2 regions of the Pseudoalteromonas maris genome follow, and region 1 is predicted to be linked to the other one. Evidence: predicted binding sites of a transcription regulator. Region 1 holds the regulator's gene; the other holds the start of a gene.
The links. Region 1 encodes FliA, which starts transcription of late flagellar genes. Its sites were predicted from a motif close to CTAAAGNTNNNNNNNNNNNNGCCGATA; they were not measured.
Positions count from the first base shown of each region.

Region 2: the regulator FliA is predicted to act here: its motif matches at 10,408-10,434, upstream of AAEU32_RS04030 (VC2046/SO_2500 family protein).

Region 1 is NZ_JBMMUF010000001.1:391,044-405,533, forward strand. It holds gene AAEU32_RS01910 (chemotaxis protein CheW) at 1-466, opposite strand, end outside; gene AAEU32_RS01915 (chemotaxis protein CheW) at 523-1,308, opposite strand; gene AAEU32_RS01920 (ParA family protein) at 1,305-2,090, opposite strand; gene AAEU32_RS01925 (OmpA family protein) at 2,087-3,061, opposite strand; gene AAEU32_RS01930 (flagellar motor protein) at 3,065-3,829, opposite strand; gene AAEU32_RS01935 (protein-glutamate methylesterase/protein-glutamine glutaminase) at 3,822-4,949, opposite strand; gene AAEU32_RS01940 (chemotaxis protein CheA) at 4,962-7,205, opposite strand; gene AAEU32_RS01945 (protein phosphatase CheZ) at 7,221-7,976, opposite strand; gene cheY (chemotaxis response regulator CheY) at 7,995-8,378, opposite strand; gene AAEU32_RS01955 (RNA polymerase sigma factor FliA) at 8,419-9,141, opposite strand; gene AAEU32_RS01960 (MinD/ParA family protein) at 9,156-10,016, opposite strand; gene flhF (flagellar biosynthesis GTPase FlhF) at 10,009-11,526, opposite strand; gene flhA (flagellar biosynthesis protein FlhA) at 11,603-13,708, opposite strand; gene flhB (flagellar biosynthesis protein FlhB) at 14,351-14,490, opposite strand, start outside.
Region 2 is NZ_JBMMUF010000002.1:208,740-223,902, forward strand. It holds gene hrpA (ATP-dependent RNA helicase HrpA) at 1-1,388, shown strand, start outside; gene AAEU32_RS03980 (response regulator) at 1,733-2,104, shown strand; gene AAEU32_RS03985 (PilZ domain-containing protein) at 2,129-2,428, shown strand; gene AAEU32_RS03990 (class I SAM-dependent methyltransferase) at 2,473-3,663, opposite strand; gene AAEU32_RS03995 (HD domain-containing protein) at 3,879-4,550, shown strand; gene AAEU32_RS04000 (VOC family protein) at 4,543-4,944, shown strand; gene AAEU32_RS04005 (HD domain-containing phosphohydrolase) at 4,941-5,927, opposite strand; gene AAEU32_RS04010 (PAS domain S-box protein) at 5,920-9,264, opposite strand; gene AAEU32_RS04015 (M48 family metallopeptidase) at 9,499-10,143, shown strand; tRNA gene AAEU32_RS04020 (tRNA-Tyr) at 10,151-10,235, opposite strand; tRNA gene AAEU32_RS04025 (tRNA-Tyr) at 10,272-10,356, opposite strand; gene AAEU32_RS04030 (VC2046/SO_2500 family protein) at 10,469-10,978, shown strand; gene AAEU32_RS04035 (YchJ family protein) at 11,121-11,579, opposite strand; gene AAEU32_RS04040 (SulA-like leucine-rich domain-containing protein) at 11,615-12,061, opposite strand; gene AAEU32_RS04045 (NCS2 family permease) at 12,285-13,577, shown strand; gene AAEU32_RS04050 (hypothetical protein) at 13,630-14,403, opposite strand; gene cysB (HTH-type transcriptional regulator CysB) at 14,769-15,163, shown strand, end outside.

The DNA of each region.
Region 1 (14,490 bases):
CATCGTTCAAAAGTTTGTTGAGATCAACGAGGATCAGCAATTCACCGTCACGATTCGACACACCTTGGATAAACTTAGCGCTTTCTTCAGTGCCAATATTCGGCGCGCTGTCAATTTCTGAACTGCGCAAATATACAACCTCCGCGACCGAATCAACCAAGATACCAATAACTTGCTTTTCAGCTTCAATAATCACTATACGGGAGTTGTCTGTGACTTCAGCATCCACTAAACCGAATCGTGCCCGAGTGTCGATAACCGTCACTACGTTACCACGCAAGTTTATGATACCTAATACATAATTAGGCGCGCCTGGCACTGGGGCGATTTCGGTATAACGAAGTACCTCTTGAACCTGCATCACGTTGATGCCATAGGTTTCTTGCTCGAGTCGAAAGGTTACCCATTGCAATATTTCATCACTGCTGTCGACATCATGCGCTGATACTTTTCTCTCTTCGCTCATACTAAGCTCCATGTTACCGCCTTACATACGCGGTGGGTTGCAATATTGTTTATTTGTTACTGTGCTTGACTGTCAAAGCCCTGCTCTAGTAGCAGCTGTAAATTCTCTACATCTATCAAGGCACACATTTTGTCTTTAATAACGCCAGCAAGCCAGGGGCGCTTGCCATGGCTTTTACGCCATTTTACATCTTCACTCTTTAATGTGACGTTATTGATTAAGTTCTCGGCACTGAGCCCCCACTGGGATTCTCCGAGCATAATCACATACTTATAGTTTAATGCTTGTTCTAAATTTTTGTCATATTTTTCTGGCATTACCCAACGAGCAGTATCAACTAGGTGTATTTTTTCATCGCGATTCACCATCACACCTTTGAACCAAGCTGGCTTACCAAAGAGTTGATTCACCTCGCCAAGCTGATGAATACCGCCAAGGGATTTAAGTGGCACCGCCAAAGTAAGCCCAGCCACATCAAAGAACAAAGCCTGAAACTCACCTTCCATGTATTGCTCACGAGCCGCTTGTGGCGCCCTAAGAGGTTGTACAGGTGGCGGGGCACTTTGTACATTAACTTCTTGATCTTGTTGCGCTTCATCTTGAGATGTAGGCGCTTTGGTATCAACTTCAGGTTGTTGTTGCGGCGCAGGTTCTGGTTCTTTAACCTGTGCTAGTAACTGCTCTATCGGCTTATTTTTTAGGACAGTCGGCTTGTCTTCAACATGCGTTGCCACTGGGGTTACTTGTTTAGGTGTCGCGCTTGGGGCCTTTTGTGGCTGCTCGTCTTCGGTCAATAGTGCGTCTAAATATTGGCGCATCACTTTATCGTTAACGCCACTCATAGCTGCACACTCCGACCATTTTGCAAGTAATCGAGTAAGGCGCGATAGGCTTGAACGCCTCGTGACTTAGCACAGTGTTGACTCGGAACCTGTTGCGCTAAGCTGGCGTCTCGAAACTTGGTATCAATAGGAATAACCCCTGGCCAGACATTATTATGGTAGGTGGCTCGCAGCTTTTTGTAGGCCTCTAAAGACGCTTTAGTGCGCTTATCGTACATAGTCGCAACCACAGTATGCGTGTACGCATTGCCTTTGGTGCTTTGCTGCATCAACTCCATAGTGCGCATCATGCGATCTAACCCTTTGAGCGCCAAAAACTCAGTCTGTACGGGGATCAGAACTCGCTCACTCGCGGCTAACGCGTTCACCATAAGCACCCCAAGTACGGGGGGGCAGTCTAAAATGGCATAATCATAATAATCACTGATTTTAGCCAGAACCCTTTTGAGAATTAGGCCCATGCCGTTTTTATTTCCCATGCTCCTATCTAAGGTTGCAATAGACATGGTTGCAGGCAGGATATCAATATTGTCGACGCCACTTGGGCTAAATGCCTGTAAAATTTCTTCGGCTTGCATGTCTTTACCGCGGGTAAAAACATCGTACGCGCTTATTTCTACTTGCTCAGAGTCGATGCCAAAATAGTAAGTGAGTGATGCATGTGGGTCGGTATCAATTAGCAGCACACGTTTGCCTTGCTCGGCGAGTAGGCCACCTAATGTTACTGTGGTGGTGGTTTTGCCAACGCCCCCTTTTTGGTTGGCTACCGTCCAAACCTTCATTGCTCATTACCCTCACTGCGCGTAGTAATTCGTATGCCGCCATGGGGCAGCTGTATTATTTTTATAGTGTTATCTTCGCTCGGTATTTCTAGTTCAGGCTGTTTTGCCTGCTCTGGCTCTTGGCTCACCTGCTCTTGGCTTTGCTCAGGCTCTGGCAGCGCATACTTAGAAACCGCTATCACAACCTTACGGTTTTGCGCCCGCCCCTGTTCGGTCTCATTGTCACCAAAGGGCGTATACTGACCATACCCCTCAAGCGCCATGCGTGCTGGCGTGATGTCGTGAATCTGTAACTGCTTTACTACCTCGGCCGCACGCGCTGCAGAAAGTTGCCAGTTTGAACTGAATAACTCATTACGAATCGGCAAATTGTCAGTGTAGCCTCGAATCCGTAAATAATTACGCATAGGACGGATCACGTCGGCCACGCGCGCGATTACACCCTGCGCTTGGTTAGTCACAGTAGCACTGCCGCTTGGGAATAACATCCCAGAACTCATTTCGATAGTAAGCCAATCTTCATTAAGCTCTATCTGCGCATCACCTTGGCGAATTTCATTCAGTAACGCGCCTGTAAATTTATCCAATAAACTATCGAGTGGCTCACCCATTTGCTGCTGTGATACTAAGCTCATGTCGGTGTATTCAGGTAAGATTTTACTGCTTTGCGGCGACTCTGGTTGCACACTCTCGCCGTGGAGAACATCATCAGTAGGTGGTATAGGCATGGGCAATAAGCCGTCGGTAGAAACGTTATTACCATCATCGGCTTTGATGTTAGTGGCTTTATCAAAAATTTGTTCTAGGGTTTGCGAAAACACAGCAAATTGTTCGTCTTTATTATTGATAGCTATCGCGTACATGACTACAAAAAAGGCAAACATAATGGTCATATAGTCTGCATAAGACACTAACCAACGATGGGTATGTTGGGACTCCTTGGCATGACCTCTGCGATGACGTAGACGCATGGGTTAATACCCTGCGCTTACATGGCGCTCAGCTAGGTAAGCCTCTAATCGCAACTCAATATTGGCGGGTGACTCGCCAATTTGCATCGCCACGATCCCCTCTGCTACGAGTTCGTGATATTGCATTTTTTCTTCAATGATTTGCTTGAGCTTATTAGCCACCGGCAAAAACAATAAATTAGCAAAACCCACACCGTAAATCGTTGCCAAGAATGCGGTGGCTACGCCCACGCCAAGTTTCTCTGGTTCAGTAATGTACGCCATGGCTTGAATAAGTCCTAACACCGCCCCCAAAATACCTATGGTTGGCGAATAACCACCCATGGCCTCATAAACTCGGGCAGCGTCAAGTAAACGTTCACGCTCTAGCGTTAATTCAATGTCTAACGTATCGCGTAATCTATCTTCTTGCGAGCCGTCAATCAGCAGGCTTAGCCCTTTGGCGGCATATGGGTCCTCAACCGTGAGCGCTTGCTCTTCAAGGGCGAGGTAACCTTTTTGTCGCGCGGTACTGGTCCAAGATTTAATTTGCTCAATACCTGCTTGCATATCATATTGTGGTGGCCAAAATACCCACTTAAAAATCTCGAGCGCTTTTTTAAACGTAGGTAATTGCGATTGCAGCATTACGGCCCCTACTGTACCGCCAAGCACAATAACAAACGCCGGTCCATGCAGTAACCCTGAGATGACACCACCTTCTAGCGCGTAGCCGAAAATGATAGCGCCAAGTGCAACAATGAGACCTATCAGGGAGAGTTTATCCACGCATCACTTCCTTAACTAAGTGGTCAGCTACATCATCAAGCGCCACTTGATGGTCATGCAACCCTGCATTAGCAATTGCTTGTGGCATACCATATACAACACACGATTGCTCATCTTGAGCCCAGATCTTTGCCCCCTGTTGTTTGAGCATACGCGCACCTTCGCGGCCATCAGCGCCCATTCCGGTCAATACTACAGCCAACACATCTGCACCAAATTGTTTGGCACTGCTGGCAAAGGTAATATCTACACTCGGTTTATAGGTGGTGCGGGGGTTATCATCTACGAATACTTTTAAAGACGGTGATGCAGAACGACCATCAAACATCATTTGTTGACCACCGGGTGCAAGGTAGGCTACTCCTGGTCTGAGCTTATCTCCTTGCGCAGCCTCTTTGACCTCTATTTTGCACAGGTTATTTAAACGCTGAGCAAATGCTGGAGTGAATGCTGCCGGCATGTGCTGAATCAATAAAATAGGCAGTGGGAAGTCAGCTGGTAACTGGGTCAGTATTTTTTGTAGGGCAACAGGCCCACCTGTCGAGGTGCCTATAGCCACCAAACGGTATCGTTTCCCAGATGGGCGAAACTGACTCTTTGAGGATGTTGCCTCTGGCGCACTTTGAAATGCACTAGGTTTGCTGGGCGCACTTGTACTTGGAGTACCTAGTGGCTTAGCTGGCGTAAACGCAGTAGACACAGGACGACTCAAACGCGACATTCTTCTGCGCCCAAGCTCTTTGACCTTCTGTCTTAAAATCTCAATGGCATCTTGGTTATTGCGTGCGATGTCTTCAAATTTTTTAGGGAGAAAATCCAGCGCTCCAGCGTCAAGCGCATCGAGGGTTGCCGTTGCGCCATCACGGGTCAAAGACGAGAACATTAAAATCGGCGTTGGCGACTTAGCCATAATTTGTTTAACAGCCGAAATGCCATCAAGAATTGGCATTTCCACATCCATAGTGATCACATCAGGACGCAATGCTGCTGCCTTTTCTACAGCATCCTTGCCATTTACCGCAGTATCTATCACCTCAATTTGCGAGTCACCTTCTAATATTTCAGTGACTCGGCGGCGAAAGAAGCTGGAATCATCGACTATTAATACTTTTACAGCCATGCGTTACTCTATTTAATTTACATTCGAACGACCGGCATAGTGTTTTAACATGCTCGGAACATCCAAAATCAATGCGATACCACCGTCAGAGGTGATTGTAGCGCCCGCCATACCAGGCGTACCCTGAAGCAACGCATCCAATGGTTTAATAACAACCTCTTCTTGCCCGATGAGCGAGTCGACCACAAAACCTACTTGCTGGGTGCCGATTTGCACAATAACAACGTGGCCTTGCGCCTTGCGCTGAGTACGGTCCGCGCCTTTGATTAACCAGTGCTCGAGGTAGAACAGTGGCACGGCCTTTTGACGCACAATAATCGTTAACTGACCATCGACCACATTTGTTTTGGTCAAATCGAGGTGGAAAATTTCACTGACCGCAGCCAAAGGTAAGGCAAATGTTTGCTCGCCAATAACCACCATCAAGGTTGGCAAAATAGCGAGTGTTAATGGCACTTTGATATCCAAACGCGTGCCTTCGCCAAGCTGCGACTGAATGTTGATGGTGCCATTGAGCTGGCTGATCTTGGTTTTAACCACATCCATACCAACACCACGCCCAGAGATGTCTGAGATTTCCTCTTTAGTCGAAAAACCAGGGGCAAAAATCAGGTTATAAGCTTCAGTATCACTCAAACGCGCCGCTTGGTCGTGATCGATAACCCCTTTGCTAATAGCTATTTTCTTGAGTTTTTCAGCGTCCATACCGGCGCCGTCATCCTCAATACTCAGTAAAATATGATCACCTTGTTGTGATGCTGACAGTTTCACTAAACCGGTTCGTGACTTACCCGCTTGCTCACGTACATCAGGCATCTCAATACCGTGGTCAACAGAGTTTCGTACTAAGTGAACAAGTGGATCGGCCAGAGCTTCAACCAAGTTCTTATCAAGATCGGTCTCTTCACCTTCAAGTACGAGTGAAATGTCTTTTTGTAAGCTTCTAGCCAAATCACGGACCACGCGAGGGAAGCGACCAAACACTTTCTTGATTGGCTGCATGCGGGTAGCCATTACCGCACCTTGCAAGTCAGCAGTGACTACATCAAGATTTGAAATCGCCTTACCCATTTCTTCTGAACTGGTATTGTTCGCTAAAGTGACTAGGCGGTTACGCACTAGTACCAACTCACCCACCATATTCATGATCTGGTCGAGTCGTTTGGTATCAACACGAACTGTGGTTTCAGCTTGCGCAGCTGGGGCCGCTTTGGCAGGTGCCTTTTTAGCATCTGCTGCTTTATCACTGGCAGCAGGTGCGGGTTTTGGAGCTGGTGCTGGCGCTTTAGCTGCCGGTGCTGGCTTAGCTTGTTCAGGCGCTGAACTGGCAGCTTTGGGCGCTTCACTCGCTTGAGCTTGTTCATTACTCTCTATAACACTAGGGGCGTTGCCCTTTCCGTGCAGCTCATCGAGTAACGCGTCAAATTCATCTTCAGTGATTTCTTCATCACCACCGTCTGTATCTTTTGCTTGTGTACTCTGATCTGACGTCTCACTTGGGGCAGCAGGTGGAGCTGACTCTTGCTCTGAACTGATTGTCCCAAAGCTACCGGGGCCATGAAGCTCATCAAGAAGGGAGTCAAACTCATCATCGGTAATGTCATCATCTGAGCCACTGTCGTTACTTGACGGCGGAGCGTCTACTGATGGCCCTTTTCCTGCCCCGTGAAGCTCATCTAATAAATGCTCAAACTCTTCTTCGGTGATTTCATCTATGCCATCATCGCTCGTGTCACCGCTATCCATATCGAAAAGGATATCGTCGCCGAATCCCAAATCGACGTCATCATCTTCAGGAGGTGGAGGTGTTGCTTCAACCTCTTGAGGCTCACTTGCCGCAGGAGCAACAATTTGCTCCCCCGCAACTTCTGGCTCACTAAGTTGATGTAGTATTTCGAGTAGGTGTGGATCCGCAGGGTCTGGTTGCTCTCGCGCTTGAATGTGCGCGAACATTTCATTAATGGTGTCTAGCGCTTGAAGGATCACATCCATCAGCTCAGCAGTTACCTGTCTTTTGCCTTGGCGTAAAATATCAAAGACATTCTCAGCACCGTGACAGGCATCGACCAATTCGTTCATACCAAGAAAGCCCGCACCACCTTTCACGGTGTGGAACCCTCGGAATATAGCATTGAGCAAATCTTTGTCGTCTGGATTGTTTTCTAATTCAACCAGTTGTTCTGACAGCTGCTCTAATATTTCACCCGCTTCAACAAGGAAGTCTTGTAAAATATCTTCATCTACTTCAAAGCTCATGCAACCGCTCTCCTCTTAGAATCCCAGACTCGACAATAAATCATCGACTTCATCTTGCCCTGATACCACGTCATCTCGGGCTTCACTATCGATAATTGGCCCTTCAGCGCCTTCGCCTTCAACTGGGGTGGTTGGCTTGTTGCGCTCAGCAGTATTGACGTCAACGTCTTCGCCAGAAAATACCTTTAACATGTGGATAAGACTGTCTTCCACTTCGCGCACTAACTCCATTACGCGACGAATTACTTGGCCTGTAAGGTCTTGGTAGTCCTGCGCCATCAGTACGTTATTGAGTAAATCGTGCAACTCTAAGGTACTGGTTTGTGAGCGAGTCATGAAGCCATCGAGCAAATGGCATAATTGTTTAAACTCACCGATATCCAAATCGCGACGCATCAACTTATCCCAACTGGGCTTAATCTGATGCAGGTCGGTAGATAATTGCTCTGCGATAGGTAAGCTTGCTTCCACAGCGTCCATGGTTTTATTGGCTGCCTGCTCTGTCATCTCGATGACATAATTGAGGCGCTGCTTGGCATCAGGAATGGCTTCTTGAGTCAAATCATTGATACGCGTATCAAGTTGGAAATTTTTCAATGACTCATGCAACTGCCGAGTGAGTTTCCCCACTTCAGCAAACAGTTCAGACTGCTCCTTAGAAGCAGCATCAAGGATTAGCTGATCAGCTTTTTCCTGCTCACCTTGCTCAAGAAAAGTGACGAGCTGTTTAGCTTGCTCTAGGGTAATGTGAGGTGCAGCGGGAGCCGACATATACCTCTCCTTAAATGGTTAACCTAAACGCTCAAACACTTTATCCAGCTTGGTTTTCAATGTCGCTGCGGTAAATGGTTTTACGATGTATCCGTTTACGCCTGCCTGCGCAGCAGCAATGATCTGCTCCTTTTTCGCTTCAGCAGTTACCATCAACACAGGAATATGTTTTAGGTTATCATCAGCACGAATAGCGCGTAATAGGTCAATCCCCTGCATACCTGGCATGTTCCAGTCAGTTACCACAAAATCAAACTCTTGATTTTGCAACATAGGTAACGCTGTACTGCCATCATCAGCTTCTTGTACGTTTGTGAAACCTAAATCACGTAAAAGGTTTTTGATGATTCTTCTCATCGTTGAAAAGTCATCAACCACAAGAATTTTCATGTTCTTATCCAAAGTATCCTCCAGTGAGGTATGAACCTATTTTTATTTACTACTAATTGACCCAGTCACTGACTTTCGCTTTGAGCTTAATCATTGCCTGACCATGTATCTGACTTACACGGGACTCACTTACGTCCAGTATTTGTCCTATTTCTTTTAAATTCATTTCATCGTTGTAATACAGCGACAGCACGAGCGCATCACGTTCAGGTAGCGACTTAATCGCATCAACAAGGGCGGCATTAAAACGTTCCCCCTGAACACTGTTAAATGGCTTCGTTGCATCAGATTGGTCACTGTGAGTGTGAATAACGTCCTCATCCACACCCAAATCCTCAATGCCCAACACTTTTGAACAATTTACATCGTTTAAAATATGATGGTATTCATCAAGGGAAATATCAAGTTTTTCAGCTACTTCAATGTCTTTAGGTTCACGTCCTAATAGCCCTTCGAGCTCGTTGATAGCGTGTGCCACAGCACGGCTATTGCGATGCACAGAACGCGGCGCCCAATCACCACGGCGTATCTCATCAAGCATCGCGCCACGAATGCGAATACCAGCAAAGGTCTCAAAGCTGGCGCCTTTTGTTGCATCAAACGTTTTTGACGCTTCGATCAGGCCTATCATTCCAGATTGGATTAAATCATCCAGTTGCACACTGGCAGGTAAGCGCGCTAGCAAGTGGCACGCAACGCGTTTGACCAACGCCGCATGACGCTCGACAAGAGAGTTAAGCTGTTGTTGCTGCTGATACCCGGCGACTCTATTCATACTGGAATTAACCGTTAGTTATTAACTAATTTCTCAATAAAGAACTCGAGATGACCCGATGGCTGATTTGGAATGGGCCACTTCAGTGCTTTTGTTGCCAAGTTTTTGAGGGCGACTGATGCTGGCGAGTTGGGGAAAAAGTCCACCACGGCTTTTTGACGACGCGTCGCCTTACGCATGTTTTCATCGTAGGGCACAGTTGCCACCAGCTCGAGGGCCACATCTAAAAATCGATCGGTTACTTTGGACAGCTTCGCAAATAAGTCCTGCCCTTCACGAAGGCTGCGAACCATATTGGCAACTATCTTAAATTTGTACACACCGTGTTCTCGGCTTAGCACTTTAATAAGGGCGTAAGCATCGGTGATTGATGTTGGCTCATCACACACGACGACTAGCACATCTTGCGAGGCACGTGAGAAGCTCAGTACCATGTCAGATATACCCGCTGCGGTATCTACCACTAATACATCGAAGTCACTATCAAGTTCGCTGAATGCGCGAATAAGGCCTGCATGTTCCGCAGGCGTCAGCTCAACCATACTTTGTGAGCCTGAGGTCGCAGGGGCAATTTGGATCCCCGCAGGGCCTGTGACCAAGATATCTCTTAAATCACACTCGCCGCTTAATACATGAGAAAGGTTCTTTTCCACGCGAAGACCAAGCATAACGTCGCAGTTTGCCAGCCCCAAGTCAGCATCGAGCACTAACACGCGCTTTCCTTGCTGCCCCATGGCAATGGCCAAGTTGAGCGAGACATTGGTTTTGCCCACGCCACCTTTACCCCCGGTGACTGCAATTACTTTTACGCCTTGACTGTTATTTTGATTCATTCTTCGAAGGCCGCTTGCTTGATCGTGTACTGTGTTAATCATACATTCCTACTGCTTGTGGCGCCACTGACTGACGCCCCATTGGAGCCGCTGTTTGTTTTGATTTTTGACGTTTAATAAACAATTGCTCAGCTTTTCTAACCATTTTTTCTGAGTTTGCTACGCGAATATCCTCTGGAACGCGCTGGCCGTTAGTAAGATACCCTATTGGCAAGCGATTTTGAATCGCTACACTAATAATCTCACCTAAACTTAGACTTTCATCAAGTTTGGTGAAAATACAACCACTTAAGTCAACTTTTTTGAAGTGCTTAATAGTCTCTTGCAACACTTCATGTTGGGCTGTGGCACTGAGTACTAAATAACTGCGAATATCGGCTGATGCACTGCGCATTAGCGTGTTCAATTGTTCGCTTAAACGTAAATCACGTTGGCTCATACCTGCTGTGTCAATTAATACTAGACGCTTATTACGAAGTTGATAAAGCGTATCAGCAAGTTCATTGGCATCTTTCACCTGTTTTACTGGACAACCGATAATACGACCGTATGTTGCAAGCTGCTCGTAGGCCCCAATACGATAGGTGTCAGTGGTGATCAACGCGACATTATTAGCACCGTATTTTTGCGCACCAAGTGCCGCCAGTTTGGCAACCGTCGTGGTTTTGCCCACACCAGTTGGACCCACTAATGCGTAAACACCACCATGGCGCAGAATTTCATTGTTCGTGGTGTGCATTTGCTTATGCATCATCTCCATTACCACATGCCACGCTTCTTTGCGCGACAAGTCGTCGGGCACATAACGCACCAATTGCTCCGCAACATCCGCATTAATACCCATACCTTGAAGGCGATCAATAAAGCAGGCGCGAGTTGGGTCGCGTCGCGCACGGTCTTGCTGAATTAAGCCTGACACTTGGTTCTCAAGCAGCTGACGAATCGCATTCATCTCTTCGCGCATCACCATCATTTCATCATGCTGTTCTTGGCGCGCTAAAGGGGCTTTTGCTTGAGCGGTAAAATCGTCAAAATCATCACCATCTAGGTCATCATCAAGATGGGTATTCACAGGTGCACTGTGCATTGCTGGTTGTGACATAGGAGCCGAAGCCCTAGAAGGCGCCGCAACCTGCTGCGCAGCAGTGTGATGGTTACCATCACCATGTGTGCGAGTTGCTGCTGTTAAGTCGATGCCTGATTGCGAAAACATATCTGCCAATGCGGCATTTTTAGGCTGAGGGTTTTGACGCTCCAGTAGGGCTTGCAATGAGTCTGCGACACTACTTTGTTGGTCTTGCGGCTGTGGGCGCGCAAAACGTGTTTGCGGCTGAACCACACGACTTGGGTGTTGCACACTTGTTTTGGCTGCTGGAGCATTGCTCTGAGGTGCCTTAGGTGCCGCTGGACGTTCATGATCAATGGCCGCGACAATCTCAACGCCATCCGCCAATTTTTTGTTCGACATGATGACTGCATCAGCGCCAAGCTCATCTTTAACTTCTTTGAGCGCTGTGCGCATGTCTTTTGCAAAAAAACGTTTGATTTTCATAAGTTCACCCTCTGCCAATCGGCACCTTACCAACTAGCTATTCATCGTGGTTTAGCCCTTAGGCATCACCGTTTGTTTATTGCTGTCCTACGGAGCTAACTATCTTAATTTGACGCTCATCTGGTACTTCTTGGTAAGACATTACCTTCAAGCCTGGAATGGTGTATTTAACAAAGCGTGATAACACCGTTCTAAGCATTCCCGAGGTCAATAAAATTGAAGGTTCACCAATCATTTCTTGATTTTGGTGAGCTTCGCTAAGTGACGCTTGTAGTCGCTCAGCTAAGCCCGGCTCGATGCCTGCACCTTCGTCTCCCGCGTTCTGAAGTGACTGATGCAACATCTGTTCCAACTCAGGCGCCAATGTTATGACAGGAATTTCAGGGCTTGCGCCGACCGCATCTTGAACAATTAAGCGGCGCAGAGAAATACGCACTGCGGCTGTGAGTACATCAGGATCTTGGCTACGTGGACCATACTCCACGAGAGTTTGTACAATAGTACGCATATCACGAATTGCGACACCTTCATTGAGTAAGTTTTGCAGCACTTTAACGACGGTCGTCAATGGCAAGACATCTGGTACAAGTCCTTCCACTAAGCGTGGATGGCTCTTACCAAGCATATCTAGCAAACTTTGTACTTCTTCATGCCCAAGTAACAAGGACGCATTATTGGTGAGTAATTGGCTAATATGCGTAGCCACAACGGTAGCTGCATCAACTACGGTATACCCTAATGATTGCGCTTCATCTTTTTGATCTGGCTTAATCCATACAGCATCCAAGCCAAAGGCCGGATCCTTGGTTGCAACGCCATTGATAGGGCCAAATACTTGACCCGGATTGATAGCGAGCTCATCGCCATGACTCAATTCACCGTCGCCACTGCCCACGCCCATCAAAGTGATGCGATAGGCATTAGGGTCTAATTCTAAGTTGTCTCGAATATGTACAGGAGGTACTAAGAAACCAAACTCTTGGGATAGTTTTTTACGCACCCCTTTGATACGGCTCAGTAATTCCCCACCTTGTGCTTGGTCAACAAGTGGGATTAAACGATAGCCAACCTCTAAGCCGATGACGTCAACTTGTTGGACATCATCCCAGCCCAATTCACGAGGTTCATCTCGGGTTGCTACGTTAGTTCCAGTACCTTGTTTCGCATCCTCTTGCTCTTGTTCTTTGGCTAAACGTGCTTGTTTTTGTGAGTAGTAAGCAACGAAACCCAGCAATGCGCCAAGGCCAAGGAAAGCAATATGCGGCATACCTGGAACAAGACCCATGGTGATCAAAATACCCGACGCAACCCACAGGGCTTTATCGTTTCCTAGCTGGGCTTTAACTTGCTCACCCATGTTTTGCGATTCGTTTTGTCGGGTGACTACAATTGCGGTGCCGATAGACAGAAGCAATGACGGTAGTTGAGCAACGAGGCCATCACCTATGGTTAGCAAGGTGTAGACTTCCATAGCTTGGGAAAATGGCAGGTCATGTTGGATCATGCCAACAAATAAACCACCGACGATGTTAATTACCAAGATCACGATACCCGCTATCGCATCGCCTTTAACGAATTTACTGGCACCGTCCATCGAGCCATAAAAATCTGCTTCGCGTGTGACTTCTTCACGGCGCTCTCGCGCTTGCTCTGCACTGATAAATCCAGCATTCAAATCAGCATCAATAGCCATTTGTTTACCTGGCATCGCATCCAACGTAAAACGTGCTGATACTTCAGAGATACGTCCAGCACCTTTGGTGATAACCACGAAGTTAATGATGATCAAAATTAGGAATACGACCAGACCAACTGCATAGTTGCCGCCGATCACCACAGAACCGAATGCTTCAATTACTTTACCCGCTGCATCACCACCTTGGTGACCTTCAAGCAATACCACCCGGGTACTGGCAACGTTGAGAGCCAAGCGCATGATAGTTGCAACCAACAGCACCGCGGGGAACATGCCGAACTCCAGCGGCTTCATGGTATAGACCGTTACGAGTAATACCACTAGCGCAAGGGCGATGTTGAATGAAAACAAGATATCGAGCAAAAACGGTGGCATCGGCAACACCACCATCGCCAGCGCAGCAAGCACTAATAACGGCGTACCAACCCCTTTGGCATACTCTTTTCTATCTCGGTTAAGCTGGGTTAAAACGGCCTTGAAATCCATAAAATGCGATCAGCAAAAAATTGACACTGATGCTGATTCTGCAAAGACTAGGCCAGCTTTGACTGGCCATTCTTTAGAGCATTCACATTGCGCGATTTTTGAACTTATTACCTAGGGTCTGTTGACCTTTGCTGTGTGTTTTTGCAGCTGTCATTGGGGCATTTTGGCAAGGCAGAGCCTGCGTCGCATAGTCATTCTATGTAAGTCAGGCGATAACGCCGAAAAAATCCCCCAATGGCGCTGCCCAAAGGGTTCAACCAAAGGCTTACACTGCTCTGTCATGGGCTATTAACATAGCTCACTATGCAACATAACCCATTCCTTGCATTGAAAGCCTTTGATTTGAACAAAATTCATACTTCAAAGGTCAACAGACCCTAGTATTGTTGACCTTTGCTGTGTGTTTTTGCAGCTGTCATTGGGGCATTTTGGCAAGGCAGAGCCTGCGTCGCATAGTCATTCTATGTAAGTCAGGCGATAACGCCGAAAAAATCCCCCAATGGCGCTGCCCAAAGGGTTCAACCAAAGGCTTGCACTGCTCTGTCATGGGCTATTAACATAGCTCACTATGCAACATAACCCATTCCTTGCATTGAAAGCCTTTGATTTGAACAAAATTCATACTTCAAAGGTCAACAAACCCTAGTATTTATAATCGTCTGGGATAGGAAGACTATCGCTGAGTTTGGTAGGTCGTTTACCACGCCCTTTTTGGAAGCGCTTAAGTTGATACACATAGGCAAGCACTTGCGCTACTGCAGTAAACAATTGCTCTGGTATTT
Region 2 (15,163 bases), on a different contig from region 1:
ATGGTGCTGATGACATCACCGAAGAGAATTATCCTGATGTGTGGATGCAAGGCAACCTCGTGTTGCCGCTGACCTACAGTTTTGAACCTGGCCAAGATGTGGATGGTGTTGCGGTACAAATTCCATTGGCATTGCTTAACCAAGTGCAAGCTGAAGGATTTGATTGGCACATCCCCGCGCTGCGTCATGAGCTTATCTGTGCATTAATTAAGTCACTTCCTAAGGCTCAGCGTCGAAACTTTGTGCCCGCACCAAACTACGCAGATGCGGTGTTAAGTTCAATTGAACCGATGCAAGGTAAGTTGTTAGATGCGTTGGCGCTGCGCTTATTTAGAATGACTGGCGCTAAGGTTGAAGCAGAACAATTTGATACCAGTGCGTTGGATGAGCACCTGCGTATTGCGTTTGAAGTACGCGATGATAACAACAAGTTGGTAGCTCGTGGCTACGATTTAGATGCACTTAAAGCGAACCTTGCCGATAAGGTGAGTAATACACTATCGCAAGTTGCTGATGAGGGGATTGAGCGTCAAGGTTTAACGCAGTGGGAGTTTGACTCATTGCCAGAGTCTTATGTGAAGAAGCAAGGCCAATATGAAGTCAAAGCGTTTGTTGCGCTGGTGGATAAAAAAGACAGTACCGCGATTGAGTTGTTTGACTCTCCTAGTAAAGCTCATGCAGCCCACCAACAGGGATTACGTCGTTTGGTATTATTAAATATCCCTTCACCAATTAAGTATTTACAGCAAAACCTGCCGAATAAGGCGAAATTAGGTTTGTATTTTAATCCCTTTGGCAAAGTACAACTGTTGATTGATGATTGCATCGCGGCTGGCGTAGACAAATTGCTCAGCCAATTTGGTGACATTCGTCAGCCCCAAGAGTTTGAAAAGGCGAAAGAACATATCCGTGGTGAGCTAGGCGATACGGTTGTTGCGATTGCGCTTGAGGTGGAGCAGGTGCTCAGTTTGGCGCATGCAATCCATAAGCGGATGCGTGGCAAGGTTGACTTGAGCATGATCACCGCCCACGGTGATATCAAATCGCAACTAGAAAGCCTTATCTTCAAAGGGTTCGTAAGCCATCATGGCGCTGATAAAATGGCAGATTTATGCCGTTATATGAAAGCGATAGACCGTCGTTTAGAGAAATTGCCGGTTGACCCTAACCGTGATCGCTTGTGTACGCTTGAGCTTGATAAAGTAGCCGAGGCGTATCAAAAATGTGTTGCTAAGCACCCTAAAAATGAACCGCAACCACAGGCACTAAAAGAAATATTCTGGATGCAACAAGAATTACGTGTGTCGTTATTCGCACAAACATTGGGGACGCCTTATCCGGTGTCTGCCAAAAGGGTACTTAACCTTATAAATGAATATGTTACGTAAAAATTATTCAACTATACTCAGTGCCAAGTAGGATAAACTTACACTAGGGTCTGTTGGTCTTTGAAGTATGAATTTTGTTCAAATCAAAGGCTTTCAATGCAAGGAATGGGTTATGTTGCATAGTGAGCTATGTTAATGGCCCATGACAGAGCAGTGTAAGCCTTTGGTTGAACCCTTTGGGCAGCGCCATTGGGGGATTTTTTCAGCGTTATCGCCTGACTTACATAGAATGACTATGCGACGCAGGCTCTGCCTTGCCAAAATGTCCCAATGACCGCTGCAAAAACACACAGCAAAGGTTAACAGACCCTAGGCAATTGATACATTTTTAAGGTTGGACTCCGTTGCGAAAAAGGAATAAGGCAAAGCTACTCGTTGTTGATGATGAGTATTTCAACTTTACCTTCTACACTAAAGTATTGGGTGAACAATATGAGTTGGAATATGTCAGTTCAGGGGAGCTGTGTTTAAACGAAACACTGAATCTAAATCCAGATGCCATCTTATTAGATGTGTGTATGCCGGGACTGGATGGCTTTGATACCTGCCGTATTTTAAAAAACACACCCGAGACAGCAAAAATCCCGGTGATTATAATATCTGGACTCGAATCTCCAGACGCGAAGCAGCAAGCTTTTGGGGCTGGGTGTGACGCTTTTTATGTGAAACCCTTGTCTACAAATGATCTATTGGAGAGCTTGCAAACACTGATTTAAAGCATAATAAGGAGAACAATAACCATGCTTTATGATGATGAGCAACGCAGCTTCCGGCGCATGATGGTTGAGGCCAATGCGACCTTAGAAATTGATACAGGTAGCGAAGTGCTAAAGGTTGATGCGTTATGCAAAGACTTGAGCGCTAATGGTATGCAACTGTACGTAGAAGAGGCCGTTGACCCCGGAGTGTGTATTACTGTGCACATCCAATCGGCAACTGGCAGTGTGCCACCACTCAAAGCACTGACTCGAGTCGTGCGCTGTAGCCAAGAAGACGATGGCCAGTATTGTGTGGGGGTCGAAATGGTTGATGTGAATTAAACAGCAAACGAGAAGTGAGTGCCACAGCACTCACTTTTTTTTGGCTAGTATACCTTACAAACCAGACCTTTGAGGTAAAAACCTTCAGGATAAGGGCCTGATATAGGGTGATCTGCCGCTTGATTTAAACGCTCAACAATGAGTAAGTCCTTGTGCGCATCCAGCGCCGCATCAGCAACAACTTTTTGAAACAAGTTCTGCTCCATCAAGCCAGAGCATGAGAACGTCAGTAGCGTGCCGCCGGGGTTGAGCAGCTGCATTGCTAGCATGTTAATGTCTTTGTACCCTCGACACGCACCCGTTAGTTGAGCCTTTGACTCTGCAAACTTAGGAGGGTCCATGACGATGGTGTCGAACTTACGCCCTTGCTCGCGATATTCACGCAGTAATTTAAAGACATCTTGTTTAACGAACTGTGCTTTGCTCATATCAAGATTGTTGTGCTCAACATTGCGTTTCGCGATGTCGAGGGCATTTTGTGAGACATCAACGTTAGTGACTTCTTTACAGCCACCTCGAAGTGCGTACAAGCCAAATGTGCCGGTGTAGCAAAAGCAGTTAAGTACTTCTTTATCTTTGACATAGCGTTCTAGGGCAGCGCGGCTATCACGTTGGTCGAGGTAAAAACCTGTTTTGTGGCCACCGAGGATATCCACTTCACAGGTTAAGCCATTTTCTTTGATCAATACGGGACCATGAGGCGCGTCGCCAAGCAACGCTCCAGTAGTAGGTGCTAGGCCTTCTTTTTTACGCACATCCACATCGGAACGCTCGTAAATCGCGCACTCAGGGAATAAGCGGTGCAGGGCAGCAACGATATCGCCTTTATGGCGCTCAGCTCCCGCACTGAGTAACTGGCATACTAGATAGTTGTCAAATTTATCAATGGTAATGCCAGGTAAACCATCAGATTCGCCTGCGCATAAGCGAAAACCGGTAAGGCCGCCCAACTCAATAGTGTGTTCGCGAGCACTGTATGCGCGCGCTAGGCGTTGATAAAAGAATTCACCATCGATTTGCTCTTTCTCATTGAATGACCAAACGCGAGCACGAATTTGTGACTCTGGGCTATACGCTGCAGTTGCTAGGTATTTACCATTACTATCGTAAACGGTGACTGTATCGCCAAGTGCCAAATTGCCTTTTACTTTTTTGATGGCCTTAGAGAAAATCCAAGGATGTTTGCGTTTTAGTGATTTTTCACGCCCTGGTTGAAGATAAATTGCACCCGCCATAGCTGCTCCCGCTGTTAGATAGAGGCGCTATTCTAGGCAGTGCGCTACAGATACTCAAATTAATTTTGCCAATTAGCGGCCACTGCTTTATTGTCTTGTGACTATACAGCTGTAATGCATGCGTTTTATCGGTTTGGTGTATAGCCCACACGTATTACGGCGGTTTATTTTTATCACAAAGCAGGGTCTGATTTTTGACGAGGCCTTCACAATGTATGAGTGTTCAAGTGATTGAGTTGTCATCTGATTTACAAAATTTAGAACGTCAGTGTCGCGCGTTTATTTTACAATGTGGTAGCGCTGATGCTGCCCACGATATTACCCATATTGAGCGCGTTGTCACCGTGGCTAAGAAATTGTGCTCACAAGAGCAAGGGTGTATGGAAATTGTTTTGCCCGCGGCGTGGTTGCATGACTGTGTGGCAGTGGCTAAAAATCACCCTGATAGAGCCAAAGCCTCTGCAATGGCAGCAGACAAAGCCATTACTTTTTTACACAGTATTGGATATGACAGCCAGTACTTCGATGCCATTCATCATGCCATCGTTGCTCATAGTTTCAGTGCTCAAATTACGCCAACTACCCTCGAGGCGCAGATAGTGCAAGACGCTGATCGAATGGACGCCCTTGGTGCCATAGGTATTAGTCGTTGCATGAAAGTAGGAGGGGCCATTTGTCGTGGCTTGTATCACCCTTCAGATCCATTTGCCAAAAATCGTGACGCAGATGACGGCAAATACACCTTGGATCATTTCTTCGTAAAATTGTTATCAATCGCCACGAGCATGAACACACAAAGTGCGCAACTTGAAGCGCAAAAGCGCACTGACTATATGCATGACTTTTTGCGCCAATTAGGACAAGAAATTGGTGTGTCCTATGACTAGCGAAGTGCCACTACTACGCGGTGTCGATCATTGTCACATTCAAGTAGATGATGTTGAAGCAGCGCTGGTGTTTTATCGTGATGTGCTCGGTTTTGATATCGTTTCGGAACTCGAGTTTTGGTATCACGAGCAAGAAGGTGGCCCTTTGATGTTGCAAGATAAGGGTAAAACGATTTGTTTGGCCCTGTTCAAAGGAAATAAGCGTAGCAATGGTATTGCTTTTGGCTGTGATGCCTCACAGTTTGTGCGTTGGCGTGAACACTTAGCTCAGCAGGGGGTTGATGTACACCTAGCAGATCATCAGGTGTCGTATTCTATGTATTTTCGTGACCCTTGCGGAAACATGCACGAGATCACGTGTTTTGATTACCACGGACTCGCACAGCGCCTTTAGTTGGTATACTTGGCTTTGACAGCCAATATTTTATCCATTTGGGTTAGAAAAACGTCGACCAATTCAGGGTCAAATTGTTTGCCTCGCTCCGCTATTAACAAGTCAATGGCTTGCTCTACGGGCCAAGGTTCTTTGTATGGGCGTCGTGAGGTGAGAGCGTCGAAAACATCAGCAATACAGCACATCCTTCCCTCTAGCGATATCTCCTCACCTTTTAAACCATTTGGATAACCTTTGCCGTCATATCGTTCATGATGCTCAAGGGCGAGTCTATGTGCGAGTTGAATCAGAGGCGTTGATGAACCGGCAAGAATATCGGCACCAATATTGGCATGCTTTTGCATCTGGGCGTATTCATCAGGGTCTAATTTTGCGGGTTTGAGTAGGATATTGTCTGGGATACCTATTTTGCCAATATCGTGCATTGGAGCGGCCAATAACAGAGACTCGGCACGTTGCTCGTTCATTCCATAGGCCAGCGCTAAAATGTGGCAATAGCGACTCATGCGAATAATGTGATGACCTGTCTCATTATCTTTGTATTCTGCGGCATGGCTCAAGCGCTGAATGAGTTCAAGTTGCGCTGATTTGAGTAAATCAGCTTGCACTAAGGAAAGGTGATTTTTAACACGAGCCCTTACAATTGCTGGGCTAATCGGCTTAGTAATATAGTCAACAGCCCCCAAGGATAAGCCATTTGCTTCATCGACTTCATCTTGCATCGCGGTGACAAATATGACTGGTATCGATGCTGTTTTATCACTTTGTTTTAGAGCTATGCAGACGTCAAATCCTGACATTCCCGGCATCATCACATCCAGCAAGACTAAGTCAGGCTTTTTTTCTTGAGCAAGGGTTAATGCTTGCTCACCAGACTTAGCAAAAATGAGGCGGTAGTCTTTCCCTAGGACTTCATTTAAGACTTTTAAATTTGTCGGCTCATCATCGACTGCAAGTAACGTAGGTTGAGTATCTTCATTCATAGTCTTCATTCCCTATTTGGGATAGCAGGTTGTTGATGCTAAGTGTTGCTTTATCGAACTCAAATTCATCAATTAATTCAAGAATGTGTGCGATTTCATGCTTATATTTATGTCCGCCCGCGTGTTGTATTTGTTCGCAAAGCTCGTTGTTGTACTCAAAGTTATTGCACAGGGTAATAAGCTGTGGGAGCAGCTCACTTAATGAGGCGAGATCTTCTTGCGCTGCTATCTTAGTCGGGGCGCTAGGCAAAGGATGGCTTTGTAAATACTGGTCAATCTCGTCCAAGCAGCTAAATAAAGCAAAACGGCATTCGTCATCGATGTATCCAAGTTGCTCAATTCTAGTAAGCTGCGATGTTAGATGAGGCAGACATAGGTTACCTGCGAGGCCTTTGAGTGTATGAACACTCATTATGTGTTCTTGCTCAAGCGAGTCGCATTGGGTGAGGTGTTTTAGCTCATCTAATCGGGTCTTAAAAAAGCGATGTAGCTGTTCAAGGTGCGTCTTTTGGGAGCCCCAAGTTGAGATGCTACGCTGCTCATCTACCACGATATTAGTCTGTTGGCGTTGTGGTGTGCTGATCGCAATAGTGGCAATATCTGCTTTGATATTAAACAGCCTCGCTATGTCACGCAGTAACTCATCAATGTTCACAGGTTTGGTGGCAAAACTATTCATTCCGGCTTTTTTCGCGGCGTCGCGGTCGTTCTGTAGCACACTGGCCGTCAAAGCAATAATTTTACACTCGGGTAAGTCATTTTCCTGCTCGTATGCGCGAATACGTCGTGTGGCCTCTAAGCCATCACATATTGGCATATGAATATCCATTAGGATGATGTCGTATCTATTTTCCTTGGCTTTACTGAGCGCCTCTTCACCATTAATAGCAATATCGGTTTTGTGGCCTAGGTTGCCAAGCCTGAGTTCGAGGAGCTCACGGTTTTGCGCCACATCGTCAGCAATGAGAATGTGTAGCTGCGGCATGGTGGGCAGCGCCAGTTGCGTATCATTAGGTTGCGCTAAGCTGGCGGCTTGTTCATCGCTTGCGATACCAAGGGGAAGCACAAAACTGAATTCGCTGCCTTTGCCTAACTCACTGACAACATCAATTTCACCGCCCATCAGTTGCACCAGTTGGCGGCAAATGGTTGTGCCAAGCCCCGTACCGCCGAAACGTCGGGTGGTGCTATCATCCGCTTGCTCGAATGGTTGAAAGATGGCACTAATACGCTCAGGCGCGATGCCAATCCCTGTATCCTTCACAGCAAAGCGAACCCCATCTGTGTGTGGCTCAACAATTAACAGCACTGAGCCTTGCTCGGTAAATTTAATTGCATTGCCAAGTATATTGATCAGCACTTGTCTAATGCGAGTGGGGTCGCCAACATAGAATTGCGATTGAGTGTCATCAATACAGGCACTCAAAGCGAGCTCTTTTTTTGTTGCCAACTGGGCAAAACTCGATATGACTGAATCGCACAGTTCGGTGAGATTAAAGGGGATGTTTTCTATGGCCACACGGCCTTGTTCTAATTTAGCTGAGTCGAGAATATCGTTGAGAAGGTGCAGTAATGATCGCGCTGATTGCAAGACGTTGTTAATTTGATTGCGCTGATTTTTGTTCAAAGGACTATCGAGAAGTACCTCTGAGAAACCGATTATTGAGTTCATGGGGGTACGAATTTCATGGCTCATATTAGCCAAAAAAGCCTGTTTAGTTTCCGCTGCCATTTCTGCCTTTTCCTTGGCCGCTAGTAACTCTTGCTCCATGTTGCGCCGCTCTGTGATATCCACCAGTACACCTGCGATACAGAGTTGATGTTCATCATCGCGCTCGAACGTTCCTTTATCTAGCACCCATTTGTGCTTGCCCGATTTGGTTTTTATTAAATACTCAAATGAGTAGCCGGATTCTTGGTTCGCTAGTGCTTTATATACGTGTTCACGCACTTTATCATCATCACTGATTAAATCACTAAGGTGGGTTCTTCCCAATGTGAACTCTTCATCATCATAACCGGTGAGTTGTTTCACGATGGGGCTGATGTAAATCATGCTCCAGTGTTTATCAAGGCGACAGCGAAATGCAACGCCGGGCATGTTGTTGATGAGCGTACGGTAATGGTGCTCTTGGGCAGCAAGTTGTTGCTGCATTTTTTTATGTTCACTGAGATCAGTAATAAAGCCGACAAACATGGTGTCTTTATCTGGCAAAGTAACCTCACCAACCCCGAGGTGAATAGGAAGGGTGTGTCCTTTTTTGTGTTGTGCTAACACCTCTCGGCCGTAGCCAATAATATTGGCTTGTTTTGTTTGTAGGTAACGGGAGAGGAATAAATCATGTTGGCGCGCGATATCATCTGGCATGAGCATTTTAACGTTATTACCAATGACTTCATCACTGTGGTAACCAAGGATACGCCTTGCTCCTGCGTTAAAACTTAACACGGTACCTTTTTTGTCTATGGTGATAATGCCATCAACAGCGGTATTAAGTACTGCTTCGAGGCGAGACTGACTGATTTTTTGTTCATTAAGTAACAATCTAAAGCGCATGAGACTGTGTACTAAGGCCGTTGCAGAAATAAGGAACACACTGACCAAAGCAACAGCTAACGCCAAATCGGTGCTGCTATCTGGATTGACATTTTGGGAGTAATCTTCACTTGGAGCAATGAATCGGGCGGCTTGCATCCCCATGTAATGCATGCTCGATACAGCCAATCCCATGACGACTGAACTCAATAGTGCTGCACTGTAATTGTCCTTGCGCTCGTGGCTGTCAATGAACTCTAGATTGGGTAGATGTAAATGCATGGAAATAGAAAACCACGATAGTGCCACGGCAATAACAATAGAGGCTGCAAACCATGTTGGTTCGTATGCAAGCATCGGCCCTAAACGCATCGCAGCCATACCACCGTAGTGCATTAAGCCAATACCGCAACCAAGTAATAAAGCACTCATAAACTTGGCCGAATAGCTCACTCGCTGGCCGCGGATGAGGTGCAAAGCAATGAGTGAAAACACAAATACGGGCAAAAACGATGCCGCAGTCATGGGGATGTTATAAGAAACTTCGACACATAAACTAAAGGCCAACATACCGATGAAGTGCATGCTCCATACCCCACCGGAGAACGCTGCCGCGCTTGAAATAAGGGCATAGTAGTAGAAATTGTTGTCTCTGTTGGTATTAGCGAAGTCCCTTAATCTCAGCGCAAAAAAGGAGGCAAATATGGCAATGAGGACAGAGAGCGCAACAAGCAAGTAGTTATAAGCACCGTTGACCAAAAACTCTGGCGCAGGGTTAACAACAAAGAAACGTTCAAGCATTGTGAAATAAAGCATCCCAAAATAAATTTGGGCTAATGCCCAAGCACGCTTAAGTATAGTGCAACAATCTGAAATCACAGTAATGTTGTACTAATTCGCTGTGGGGAAAGTAGGTGAAAAATGATATTGTGCACCAATCATAGGCAGCACATTCATTTTCTTTTTTGGGTCAAAGTGGGCGTTATTCACAATTCAATACAGTACCAGTTGGTTTTAAGCAGTAAGCGCAAAACCGTGGCTATTCACATCAAAAATGCGCAGGTTGTGGTACGCGCTCCCAAAGGTGTCTCGAGACGTTTTATAGACTCGTTTGTGCATAGTAAAAGCGCATGGATAGCACATCAATTAAACAAGCAATTGAGTGCACAAGGGGACAAACCTCGGCCGTTACAAGATTCTAAAGTAATGCTCTTTGGTGAACACCGACCTTTAGACATTGTGATGCAGAGCAAAAGTGCAGTCTCTGTCACTAATGACTTGGTTCGTATTATGGTTAGTCATCGAGTGAGTAATGTTCATACAAAGGCTAAACAGTTACTCCTTGAGGAGTTGGCAGCACAGTTACAAGGTTATTTAGATACCCGTTTACCATATTGGCAAGACAAAATGGGTGTGCGTGTAAGTGACTATAAAGTGCGTGTGTATCAACGCCGCTGGGGGAGTTGTAATCAACGTGCTGAACTCAGTTTCAACACACTCTTGGTGGGTGCCCCGCAATGGGTAATTGATTACGTTATCGTTCATGAATTAGCTCATATTCGCTATATGAATCATTCTTCAACGTTTTGGCAGTGGGTTGTAACGCATTATCCGCGTACAGAAGACGCTAAAGCATGGCTCAAGGAAAATGGAAGTAAGTTGGATTTGCAATTCGAATAGAAAGAAGTGGTGGAGGGAGCTGGATTCGAACCAGCGAAGGCAGTGCCGTCAGATTTACAGTCTGATCCCTTTGGCCGCTCGGGAACCCCTCCACTAAAAAGTGTTGGTCGCTTAATACTTAAATAAAGTGGTGGAGGGGGCTGGATTCGAACCAGCGAAGGCAATGCCGTCAGATTTACAGTCTGATCCCTTTGGCCGCTCGGGAACCCCTCCTAAGCAACGGCGGTGATAATAACAAACTAAATATTCAAGTAAAGAAAAAAACTAAAGAAAAATTAAAATTGGCCGATAAACGCTTATATAAGAAGCATGTCGAACAAAGTTTATGCAAATTGAGTCAATACTCAACAACGAACTACAATTAGGAAGCCAGCTTAATAAAAGCGTCTGCGAAAATCGTCGTAATGACTTTTCGTGGCTGCTCGCTTCTTTATCTCAAGATGCGCTCGACTTTGCTCAATTTCATCTTCCCAAAACCGAACTGGCTGCACAGTCATTAGACGAACAGCAGCTGCGAGCACAACTTGGTGCGCCCCAGCCACGCCCTTGTGCACCGCCAACATTTAACGTCGCTCTAACTAAACACCAATGTGAGCTAATAGCGATGGGGGCTCGGGATACGCTACGGCTTCAAGACTGCCTTGCGCCAACACCACTGGCCGTCAGAGACGATACCAAACATATCCCGTTACCAGTTGTTGATAATTGCTCGCCAATTACTCAGGCAAAATTGGCTAGTCAAGCAATGCAGTTAAGTGAAGCGCAAATGGACAGCGCTGCGTTTTACGATCAGATCACGCAAATAAATAATGCTGGCTTTGGTGCACTGGCTTAGAGCCTAGAGATTTTTACATCAACCAAAGGCGTACACTGCGTTGTCATGGGCAATAAACATAGTTCATTATGTACTATTACCCATTGCTGGCGTTGAAAGCCTTTGATTTGAACAAAACTCATACCTCAAAGGTCGACACGCCCTAGTCAGCGCAGCATTTTTTAAATTTTTTGCTACTGCCGCATGGGCAAGGATCATTTCGGTTGACCTTCACGTCTTTACTAGGAAATATTACTCCTTTGTCGTAACACCACTGATCGCGCTCAAATACAAATGAGGAACGCTCATGAATACAACTTAAGGTGTTATTAAACAAATAATAGGCTTTGAACTCTACAACTGGTGGGGTAGCTTCAAGTTGTGAATCAACAATTTCTAGATTTACGAATTGGGCAACATCAGCAAACTGCGCAACATCTTCTTTGGTATTGTCCACAATCGCATTTGTTGAGCAGGTATCACAGAGGTAATCAATGGCTTTAGTACAAAAGGCGCTGTAACGAGATTTCATTAGCGCTAAAGGTGAGGGCGCTTTCTGACCGCCTAAAATATATACGCCACAACACTGTTCATAGGGCTGTGGCGACCCACAAAAACACATACACTTTCCAAACTAGCTTGCTCAAGATGGCTAGTTTAGCAAACTTGCGCTCCTTGAGGCATTGCTGCGTTATGCATATTTTTATCTGTCGTAAAGCAATACAATTGTGCTTTAGCATTTTGGGTGTTGAGTTGCATTGACTCTAACTGTTGCTCGTCCACGATATCAGTCCATGTTACGACAGCAGAGTAACGACCATTTTGTAGCGCGCAGTTCAACACGTATTCCACATCAACGATATGCTTTCTTCTGATCACTAACAATTTATTCGTGTCTATCGAGCACGAGTCTAATAAATCACGGCTAGGAATATGATCTGGCGCGACAAGCAAAGTCCAACCCTTACTTTTGTTGTAACGATGAATAATCTTAAGTAACTCAAAAGACGCAGAAATTTCATCTTCAGTTTGCACAATATTGATAGGCTCTGCATTGGCCTCGGTATAACTTTTAACGTGTCTAATCGCTGCTGTATGTAACATAATTGCCTCGCTGTGGGTAAATTGAACGATATACAGTGTTTTATACAGTATGTGTATACAGTAGTTTATACAGTTGTTGTGTGCAAGCTTTTTTTGCGTCTTTTTTAAACATACTTATTTACTATGCACCACGCCCTAGCACTTATGTATTTAAAAAGCGGTCAATTGTCCGTGTTTATGCTAATATCGCGCGCCTGTCATTTAGCTAGCTCAACTAAAACCTATGTTAGAAAGAATTTTTAAAATTAAAGCCAATCAAACGTCAGTTAAACGTGAGGTAATAGCCGGTTTAACTACCTTTATCACCATGGTCTATATCGTATTTGTGAACCCAGCAATGCTGGCTGAAGCGGGTATGGACCAAGGTGCGGCGTTTGTTGCCACCTGCTTAGCGGCCGCGATAGGCTGCTTTATTATGGGCTTTTGGGCAAATTATCCATTGGCGCTGGCGCCTGGGATGGGGCTTAACGCGTTTTTCACCTATGGCGTGGTGTTAGGTATGGGGTATAGCTGGCAATCGGCGCTTGGTGCGGTGTTCATGTCGGGGTGTATCTTCTTAGTGTTGAGTTTATTTAAGGTCAGGGAGTGGATTATCAATGCTATACCTTTGGTGCTCAAGCGTGCCATTGCGACAGGTATTGGCGCATTTTTAGCGCTCATTGCGCTGAAAAACGCGGGAATTGTTGTAGCCAGTCCTGCAACCTTGGTGCAAATGGGTGATATAACCAGTGCTGGGCCTGCGCTGGCTATTTTAAGCTTTTTTATTATTGCAGCTTTACTTTATCGTGACATAAAAAGCGGCGTGTTAATCAGTATTTTACTGGTAACAGGCATTGCTTTGACTATGGGCTTGGTTGAGTATCAGGGGCTTGTTTCTGCGCCACCCTCTATTGCACCTACCTTTATGCAGCTAGACTTCGCAGCAGCCCTTGAGCTATCAATGCTGAGTGTCGTATTCGCATTTTTGTTCGTAGACCTATTTGATACTTCCGGCACCTTGGTTGCCGTTACTCAAAAAGCGGGGTTGGCGGATGATCTCGGACGTATGCCACGCCTTGGGCGAGCTTTGAGTGCCGATAGTAGCGCAACGATTGCGGGCTCTATGCTTGGTACTTCAACGACGACCTCTTATATAGAGTCTGTTGCTGGGGTCTCGGTAGGCGGGCGCACCGGGCTTACCGCAGTAGTGGTTGGCGTGTGCTTCTTATTAATGATGTTCTTTGCGCCATTGGCGGCTATGGTGCCTGCCTATGCCACTGCAGGAGCCATTTTGTATGTGTCTATCTTGATGTTGCAGAACCTAAAACTGGTTGACTGGGACGACATGACTGACGCAATTCCCGTGGCTGTAGTGTTGCTCATGACACCACTTACTTTCTCTATCGCTCATGGTATTGCGCTTGGGTTTATTGCCTACACATCGGTAAAAATTATTTGTAATCGTACGAATGAAGTCAGTGTCAGTGTGTGGATTTTGAGTATCTTGTTTGTGTTGAAGTTTATTTTCTTATCATAGAAACTGAAAAAGCCGCATAGTATGCGGCTTTTTACTTTCCAAATTTAAATTATTACCACTTTTTCTTCGGAGCAAATAACACGTCCAAGTCGTCTTTTTCGGCCTCTGTACGCTTTTTAAGTGCAGATGCGTTTGATGCCTTTAGCTCGATACTGATCTCATTGAGTAGCTCTTCGAGTTGTTGCTTTTTACTCAGTACGTAATCATCGCTGTAACTCAAACCACAAATTACCGCATAGGCTTTTTCGAAGTATTGACGTGCAGAGCCAATCATATTGGCATTACGCGCGGCACTGCCTCTTTTTATTAAGCTTTCAATATTAATTTTGAGTTGTAGGTGTTCGAAGATTTTATCTTCTTGAGTAAAAATAGGGGTGTCTAACTTTCCTTTACCATGCTCTGAGCGCAAAATGGTACGCAGGCGTTTAATGCCTTGAATTAAAGAAATCAGCTGCTTGTCATGTTCAGGTAATCTAAAGCCATCACCTGCATTTACGTTTTCATGATTACCGTTGTTGCCATTAATTAAACGCTCTTTGGCGTCATTTAGACGTTTCTTTAACTCTTTGGATGTTGGTGAAAGCTCAACCATCGAAGCAAGCGCTTCATAGATGCGGCGGTATAAGATAGTAAGGACATTATTTGATAGCGGAATATTAACGCTATTGAGTAGCACTTCTTCCGTTTCTTCAATTACTTTTTTGTGCTTTGCTAAGTCTTGTCGGCGTTGTGCTTCTTGTTTTTCTTTATGTTGTTGCACCGCGCTCACCCATACCGCAATAACGATAAGTGTGACAATCAATAAGACGATGATAGAGGCTATCATTAAGTTTCTCTTACTCTTAATTTTTGTTTGCTACAAGCCATGTTACCCAAAGAACCAAGGCTTAGGTAGTGATAAGCGTTAAATTCATGAAATAACATTAAATAAAATAAGAGTATAGGAGAGGATTTACGCCTTGAACATAAATCAACAGTACCTAGGCACATTTAAATATGCTAGCCTAACCGTCTGTAATAGTTAGGTAACGCCTACATTTTTGCGCATGTTGGTTCAGGTTAAATCGTAAATGTCCTGCTCTGGTGTGTAGAGAATAACGTAATTGTCTAGCTATATAAGTCGTGAGTTCACGATAAGTCGTGAGCTCACGACAACCGAGCCAAGTAAAATAATAAAGAAAGTTTAAGACCATGAAATTACAGCAGCTAAAGTACATTGTTGAGGTGTTGAACCATAACCTTAATGTATCGGCAACGGCTGAGAGCCTATACACCTCTCAACCAGGTATCTCGAAACAAGTGAGAATGCTTGAAGATGAGCTGGGTGTACAAATCTTTGGCCGTAGCGGCAAACACCTCACTCATGTGACCACAGCTGGTAATGACATTATTAATATTGCACGTGAGATTCTCTCTAAAGTAGAGGGCATCAAAGCGGTGGCTAACGAGCATACCTTGCCAGATCAGGGCAAACTCAACATTGCGACAACGCACACTCAGGCACGCTATGCTCTGCCAGGAGTGATTCAAGGTTTTATGAGCAAGTACCCAGCGGTATCTTTGCATATGCACCAAGGAACGCCTCA